Regions from separate parts of the Lysinibacillus sp. FSL K6-1151 genome, predicted to be linked through region 1. Evidence: riboswitches for the same ligand, from Rfam matches in the RefSeq annotation. Region 1 holds a riboswitch; the other holds the start of a gene.
What was found. Region 1 has a riboswitch for FMN ahead of ribE (riboflavin synthase). Riboswitches for the same ligand answer to the same signal wherever they lie in the genome.
Positions count from the first base shown of each region.

Region 1 (3,964 bases):
CAATTGCGACCATCAATAGACATAAAATAAAAGCTAATAACACAATTACATTCATTCTTGAACCCTCTTTCGATTAATGAAAAATAGAGCAGTATACTGACTGATCGGAATCGTGAGGACAACCCCAATACCACCTGCTAAGGCGCGAGCTAATTCTAAAGAAAGATTCAAGGACAGCGTGAGTCCTAAAGTAGAAGAATTTTTCAAATAGAGAATAACCATCGGTATGGAGCCGCAAAGGTAGGCAAAGAACAAAATACTCGTAATGGTGCCCATAATATCTTTCCCGATTTCATGCCCTGAAGATTTAAGTGCCTTCACAGAAATAGTAGGGTCTTGTTCATATAAAGCAAAGATTGAAGAAGCCATCGTAATAGAGACATCCATGACAGCCCCAAGTGAGCCAATAAATAAGCCAGCCATAAAGACTGTACGATAGGGGCGTGTTAAAAATTGCATTTCTTCATAGCGAAGACCGTTTTCACCAGTTAACCACATCACGACAGAGCTAATGATGAGTGCCATAACGGTTCCTAAAAGTGTAGACACAATAGCTGCATACGTTTTCGTGTTCAAGCCGCTAATCAGTAACAACGAAATGATCGTAAATAGAAGAGCGCAAATACCACTGATGACTAACAAGCTCAGGTTACCATGTTTCACATATAAATCTAACGCGAATGATAAAATCAATGCATTAACAATTAAACTAATGATGGAAAACAAGCCTTGTCTTTTTCCTATAAGGAGTAAGACAAAAATAAAAATCCACGCAATCATGAGAAGGGTTTGATCTCGTTTTAAATCGAGAATGGTCCCAGTTAGCCCTGACTGTGATGCGTGATTATCTATGGAGACAAAGATTTCATTGCCCACTCGGTATTCTTGATCGAAAGCTCCAGAGGCGGAATAGTCATTCGTCAAATGGATGGATTGCCCTTTATGTGGTCCATTTTGTATCACGGCTGTAATATGCTGTGTAAATAAATAATCATCATTATCATACATATCTGTCATTGGTTCTGATTCTGCTACATCAGCTTTTATCACCTCAGCAATCGGTCGATCATAAAATGATTCATTATGATGAACGAACACAATCGAAAGCACGCAGCAGAGCATTAATAAGGCATAGAAAATACCTTGCTTCAATGGGATGTTTTTAAAAAATAGCAAGTAAATGACCTCCAAAGTGCTGGACTGAATTGTCACTTGTAAAGGAACGTTTTAGTGAAAGGGAAGTTCCATGCACAGTTTAAATGTTATCAGTTTAATGATTTCGTTTACATTTATCAAGTCATTGTTATATTAAGCTGAAGACTCCCTTGCTGACGAGTGATTAAACACCTGATAACACCATCAAAAAACGCCGCCTCCTGTGGCAATAATATTGCATGTTGCCTCAATGCCTCAGGCGGACGTCACAAACGCGAAAAACCTGGATGCATTGTTGATCTGCTATAATTCTTTTTGAAAAATTTTTAAAAAGAAGGATGGATAATAGAATAAAATAGTGTTATCGTAAGATTAGCTAAATAAAAAATCCTTCAGGGTAGGGTGAAATTCCCGATCGGCGGTGATGAAGTAATTCAAAGTCCGTGAGCGCAAGCTGATTTGGTGCAAATCCAAAACCGACAGTTATAGTCTGGATGGGAGAAGGGTAAAAATGCGAGCTTTTTAAATTGATTGTAATTTAGAAGGTTTATTTTCCTATGCATTTATTACACTACTTCCCACAAGCTTGTTGGGAAGTTTTTTTATTTAGTGCCAATCGAATAGAAGATGTTCTTCGGGGTAGGGTGAAATTCCCAATCGGCGGTGATGAAGTAATTCAAAGTCCGTGAGCGCAAGCTGATTTGGTGCAAATCCAAAACCGACAGTTATAGTCTGGATGGGAGAAGAACAAATGAGATGATAGTCTATGGAAAAAATAGTTTTCAATTAGGCTTATTTGTTGATGTCTTATACTCCCAAACCCCTTTGCTGAAAGGGGTTTTTGTTTTTTATCGATAGCTAGAGCTAGAGAAGGAGGAGACGGATAAAACTAGAGAAGTGACGGATAGACCTTCGAAACTGATGGATAAGACTTCAAAAGTGAAGGATAGAAGCCTAAATCAATGAAAAGTAGGTGATGGAATGTTTACAGGGCTTGTAGAGGATATTGGCATTTTAAAAGCCATGCAAAGCGATAGGGACAGTATGAAAATAACAGTTCAATCAGCCAAGATAGCAGAAGATGTCAAGCTTGGAGACAGTATCGCGGTTAATGGTGTTTGTTTAACGGTGACATATTTTACGGAACAGACGCTTACGATGGATGTGATGCCTGAAACAGTCAACGCAACCAATTTACAGCAGCTCGTGGTAGGGGATTCCGTGAATTTAGAGCGTGCCATGCCTGCTAATGGGCGATTTGGCGGTCATTTTGTTGCTGGGCATGTGGATGGGGTCGGTAAAATTTTGCGCAAACGTCCAGTAGCCAACGCAGTCTATATCGATATCGAATTGTCAGAGGAACTAACCAAATTTTGCATTCCAAAGGGTTCTATTACGATTGATGGCACAAGCTTAACCCTTTTCCATGTTGACACGAACAGTGTCACGATTTCACTAATTCCCCATACGTACAAAGAAACCGTATTAGGCATGAAGAAGGCTGGAGCGATTGTGAATATCGAAACAGATTTAGTTGGTAAATATATTTTACAGCACCTGAAAAAAGGGCAAGCAACACCAACCATTACGAGAGATTACTTAGCGCAACATGGTTTTTAACAACTGAACGAGGAGATGACAAAAGTGCTATATGCAATTGAAGAGGCCATTGAGGATTTAAAGCAAGGCAAAATGATTGTAGTGGTTGATGACGAGGATCGGGAAAATGAAGGAGATCTTCTGGCACTCGCTGAATTCATGACACCAGCAACTATAAACTTTATGGCAACCTATGGTAGAGGATTAATTTGTACACCGATTTCACAGCAGCTTGCACAACAGCTAGATTTACATCCGATGGTTCAGCACAATACGGATAATCACCAAACAGCGTTTACCGTAAGTATCGACCATGAGGATACAACGACAGGAATTAGTGCCTATGAACGAGCATTTACGATACAAAAAATGATTGAAAAGCAAGCAAAGCCGATTGAGTTTCGTCGACCTGGTCATGTTTTTCCGCTCATTGCGAAAGATAATGGTGTTTTAGAGCGAAGAGGGCATACGGAGGCGACTGTCGATTTGGCGAAGCTTTGTCATAGCGTGCCAGTGGGTGTTATTTGCGAGATCATGGGCGATGATGGTCATATGCTACGCTTTGAGGAATTGATAAAGTACGCAGCACAGCATGACTTGAAAATGATATCAATAGAGGCACTTGTAGCTTACCGCAGTCAATTGCTGACAACTGAAAATAAAATTTCTATTTAAAAAGGAGAAAGAACAATGGGTCAAACATTTGAAGCACAATTAATTGGAACGGGTTTAAAAATTGCAGTTGTGGTAGGTCGATTTAATGAATTCATCACAAGCAAATTATTGGACGGTGCAATGGACGGCTTAACACGACATGGTGTTGATGAAGCGTCTATTGATGTTGCTTGGGTTCCAGGAGCTTTTGAAGTTCCTTTTATTGCGAAACAACTAGCAGAAACAAAGAACTATGATGCCATTATTGGTTTAGGTACGGTTATTCGCGGCTCCACAACACACTATGATTATGTTTGTAATGAGTCAGCAAAAGGTATTGCCAATGTATCGTTATCAACCAATGTACCTGTTATTTTCGGTATTGTGACGACGGAAAATATTGAGCAGGCGATTGAACGTGCTGGTACAAAATCTGGTAATAAAGGATACGATGCTGCCATGTCTGCCATTGAGATGGCTAATCTAAAGAAAATGATTGGATAATGACCAAATGTTTCTTTGAATATTTTGCACATCCATGGGAAAAATATGCTTA
Region 1 covers NZ_CP152040.1:1,597,188-1,601,151, forward strand. Annotated here, with positions in the region: gene MHI04_RS07550 (YibE/F family protein) at 1-55, opposite strand, end outside; gene MHI04_RS07555 (YibE/F family protein) at 52-1,176, opposite strand; FMN riboswitch at 1,540-1,665, shown strand; FMN riboswitch at 1,782-1,907, shown strand; gene ribE (riboflavin synthase) at 2,137-2,775, shown strand; partial or broken gene ribB (3,4-dihydroxy-2-butanone-4-phosphate synthase) at 2,800-3,390, shown strand; gene ribE (6,7-dimethyl-8-ribityllumazine synthase) at 3,445-3,912, shown strand.

Region 2 (3,964 bases), 310 kb from region 1:
CTTCAAGAAGCGATACAACAACCAAAAGAGGATGAACAAAAGCAAAGCAATTCCTCCATCCGAGAAGAACGAACAACACGATCTAAGCTTCGTAAAATGCCAATTTTTATGAGCATTGCAGCAGTTTTTGCGTTAACGATACTTGTAGGCTCAATGGTCATGAATAATGATGTTGGACATAAAGATCAAGCTAGTACTGCCGATACGGCTACCTATTCTACTTTACAGGAAGATCTTTCTCCAAAGGAGGCTGCTACGCAAGACGAAGCACTCCAATCTCCTATCGTAGCAGAGCATGAGCGCATGTTATCTTTACGGTCATCTGTCTATGAGGAAGATGTGAAAGATGCTGTCGTTTTCCGTATTGGCTTAGCAGGGCGAGATGCGGAAAGTGTACCAATGACGTATGTGATACCAAATGAGCGAGTAGCAACGGATTTTGGAACAGAAAAACCTTCTACTTTACAGATGTATGAAAAATACGCGCCTCAAATAGATGAGAAAGCTAAAGGATTTACTGATTACCATCCTTACAAAGGTGAGCTGAAGGAGAAGGACGATAAGCTTGTCCATGTGTTGCCAAAGGACAATAGCTATGATGTTGCTTCTGCTACTGTCAATGAGTACAAAGGAACTTTGGAGGATACATTCTCTGATTCTGAATATACAGAAGTTGAGATTCAAAATGAAGATGGAACACCTTATGAGTTTTCTCAAGAAGGTGAGCCAAGTCCACCTATGTCATTAACGAACGCCAAGCATTATAATTATTATATATATCAAGATGGTACAGGTGCAGAATATTTATCACCAGATTTCCGTCAAACATTTGCAAATGTCACAGAGGCGCTCACACTGATGAAAAATAAAAATGATGATGTCTATGTGTCGGTTGTTCCTGAAAACGTATCATATACGGTCACAGAGGAAGCAGAGGGCGTAGTCGTTACATTTGATCTCCCGCTTGATTTAACATCAATGGAACCGATTCGTGCCACACAACTGATTGAGGCCATGATGTTAACGGCTGCTAGCTTTGACCAACAATTACGCCTAAATAATGTTGTCCAAGAAAGCTGGGAGGGCTTTGATTTAAAAATGTTTTTACCAAAGCCTGTAGGGCCAAATAAGCAATATATGCCTTAGTCAAAGAAAATAACAATAAGAAATGGAGCATTCCTGTTCGGTGAGGATGCTCCATTTTTTTTTACAATGCATACAAGTCTAATAGGTTTTTTGAGCAGAACTATTTACTTTTTGTTGATAATTCTTTATAGTAAAACTGTAGTATAAAATAATAGTGATTCATCTTCGGGGCAGGGTGAAAATCCCGACCGGCGGTAATAGAGTGCTAAACCGTTAATGTTTATTCATTAACTCGAATGGTTTAGGCAAAACTCTTTAGCCCGCGACCTGTGCAAATTTATTTGCATGGCTGACTTGGTGAAATTCCAAGGCCGACAGTTACAGTCTGGATGGGAGAAGATGGAGGTACGATCGTCATTCATTGTTATGAAATGAACTATGACCGAGCGCTTTTTTTGTATGGCTTTTAAAATAGTGCTCAAAAAATAGTTTAGATTGACGCTTATTCGTCATGCCTTTCTCCCTTGTGCTTTTTAATGCATAAGGGTTTTTTCATGCTAACAATTGAAAGATCGTCACCTTTCTTCTTGCGAGATTGAATCAGCAAAGAGGAGAGAGTTTTCTATGAAGAAAAATGTTAAACTTCAATCGTTTATTACGATTGGTATGCTGAGCAGTATTTCGTTTTTATTAATGCTTTTTAATTTCCCAATACCGCCGTTCCCAGCATTTTTGGAAGTGGACTTTAGTGATATGCCTGCATTAATAGCGGCCATCACAATGGGACCTGTAGCTGGTATTTTAGTAGAATTATTTAAAAATGTGTTGGATTGGATTTTCTCGGGTACGCCAACAGGTGTGCCAGTAGGGCATATTGCCAACTTTACAACAGGCATTTTATTTATTTTGCCAGTTAGCTTTATTTTTAATCGTTTTAAAACGACTGCTGGTCTTGTTGGAGGTTTAGCGACAGGAACAGTCGTGATGGCAGTAGGAATGAGCGTTTTGAACTATGTTATATTTTTACCGATGTACACATATTTCCTTGGTATGGAACCTGTTGTAGGTGACTCCCTTTATAAAATGATCGTCGCTGGAATTTTACCATTTAATATTGTAAAAGGTATTTTATTAACAGCTATTATGGCGTTTTTATTTACTACAATGCGCAAATGGATCGACCGCCAGCGCTCTATGTATATAGCAAAATAATGGACCATAAACCTCGAGTAGTTAGCTCGAGGTTTTTTTGTGGGAAGAAGTGATGGGACGAATAAAATTAGAAAAAAGTAGTAGAAAATGCTCGTGCTCTAGTGCTTTATTATTATAATCTAGTCGAAGAACACATTTTCATGTAGAATAGAGGGGAGTTTAGAAAGTTTGAGGAGTTTGAAGAGATGAGTGAAAAAAAGGGACAGTGGTCTAGTAAATTAGGATTTATTTTAGCATCAGCGGGTGCTGCGATTGGACTAGGAGCAATTTGGAAGCTACCGTATGTAACGGGGCAAAGTGGTGGAGGTGCATTCTTCCTAATCTTTGTGTTATTTACGTTATTAATAGGGTTGCCAATGCTATTGTCCGAGTATGTTTTAGGGCGTGGTACACAATCGGAGGCGGTAACCGCGTATAAAAAGGTTGCTCCGACAAAACCAGGATGGGCTTGGATTGGCCGAATGGGTGTGCTAGGTTGTTTTTTATTATTAACATTTTATAGTGTTGTTGGAGGTTGGATTTTTATTTACAGCGGGCTAGGCGTCGCTGGTGCTGTGATAGATCCTGCGATTGATCCAGCTGCACTATTTGGAAAAATTATAGGTACACCTTGGATTACGCTAGTAGGTTTAGCTTTGTTTACATTAGCTAACGTACTCGTTATTTCATTAGGTGTACAAAATGGTATTGAAAAGGCGAATAAATGGATGATGCCGTTACTCTTTGTGATGTTCATTGTTCTGGTTGTGCGTGCTGTCACATTAGATGGCGCAATGGAGGGAGTGAAATTCTTCTTATGGCCTGATTTCTCAAATATTACTGGTAGGGCATTATTAGAAGCGTTAGGACAATCATTCTTTGGATTAGCTGTAGGATTTTCTTGTCTTGTTACATATAGTTCCTATCTAAAAAAAGATGTCAGCCTTCCAAATTCAGCAGGTTCTGTTGTGCTCTTAACCGTGCTTGTATCATTTTTAGCGGGTTTAGCAATCTTCCCTGTTGTGTTTGCCTTTGATTTAGAGCCAGCCGCGGGACCGGGCTTGTTGTTCATGGTGCTGCCGACAGCTTTTAGTCAAATGCCGTTTGGAGAATTATTTTTAGCGATGTTTTTATTGCTATTTTTATTTGCTACATTAACGTCATCATTTAGTTTATATGAGATTATCGTAGCGGCATTTATGGAACATAGTCAGAAATCTCGTCCGATGTGGACGCTTTTACTTGGTGTAGTCGTATTGATTGCGGCTATTCCAGCGGCACTTTCTTCTAGTGTTTTATCAGATGTAACCATTTTTGAGAAAAGTATTTTTGATGCCACTGATTTTTTAGTGTCGAATATAATGCTGCCATTAGGAAATTTATTCATTGCTATTTTTATTGCCCACATAGTGGATAAGGAATTTGTAAGGAAAGAACTGTTAATGGGTAGTCACTTAGGGCAGGGCTATTATGCAACATATCGTATGTTAATGTTAGTCGTTGTACCGATCGTTATTCTAGTTGTGTTCATTAATATGCTATTACAATATTAAAATAAAAAAAGTGTATCCATTGTGGAAATGGATACACTTTTTTATGCATCGAAAATCAAGATAAATATATTCTAAAAAAACTATGTTATAAAACCTCACATATCTATTGCGTGAATTTCAATTTTCATGTATTT
Region 2 covers NZ_CP152040.1:1,288,366-1,292,329, forward strand. Annotated here, with positions in the region: gene MHI04_RS06070 (RNA polymerase subunit sigma) at 1-1,146, shown strand, start outside; FMN riboswitch at 1,304-1,491, shown strand; gene MHI04_RS06075 (ECF transporter S component) at 1,711-2,298, shown strand; gene MHI04_RS06080 (sodium-dependent transporter) at 2,484-3,830, shown strand.
Region 2: linked by a shared signal. The riboswitch ahead of MHI04_RS06075 (ECF transporter S component) and the one ahead of ribE (riboflavin synthase) in region 1 are both predicted to bind FMN.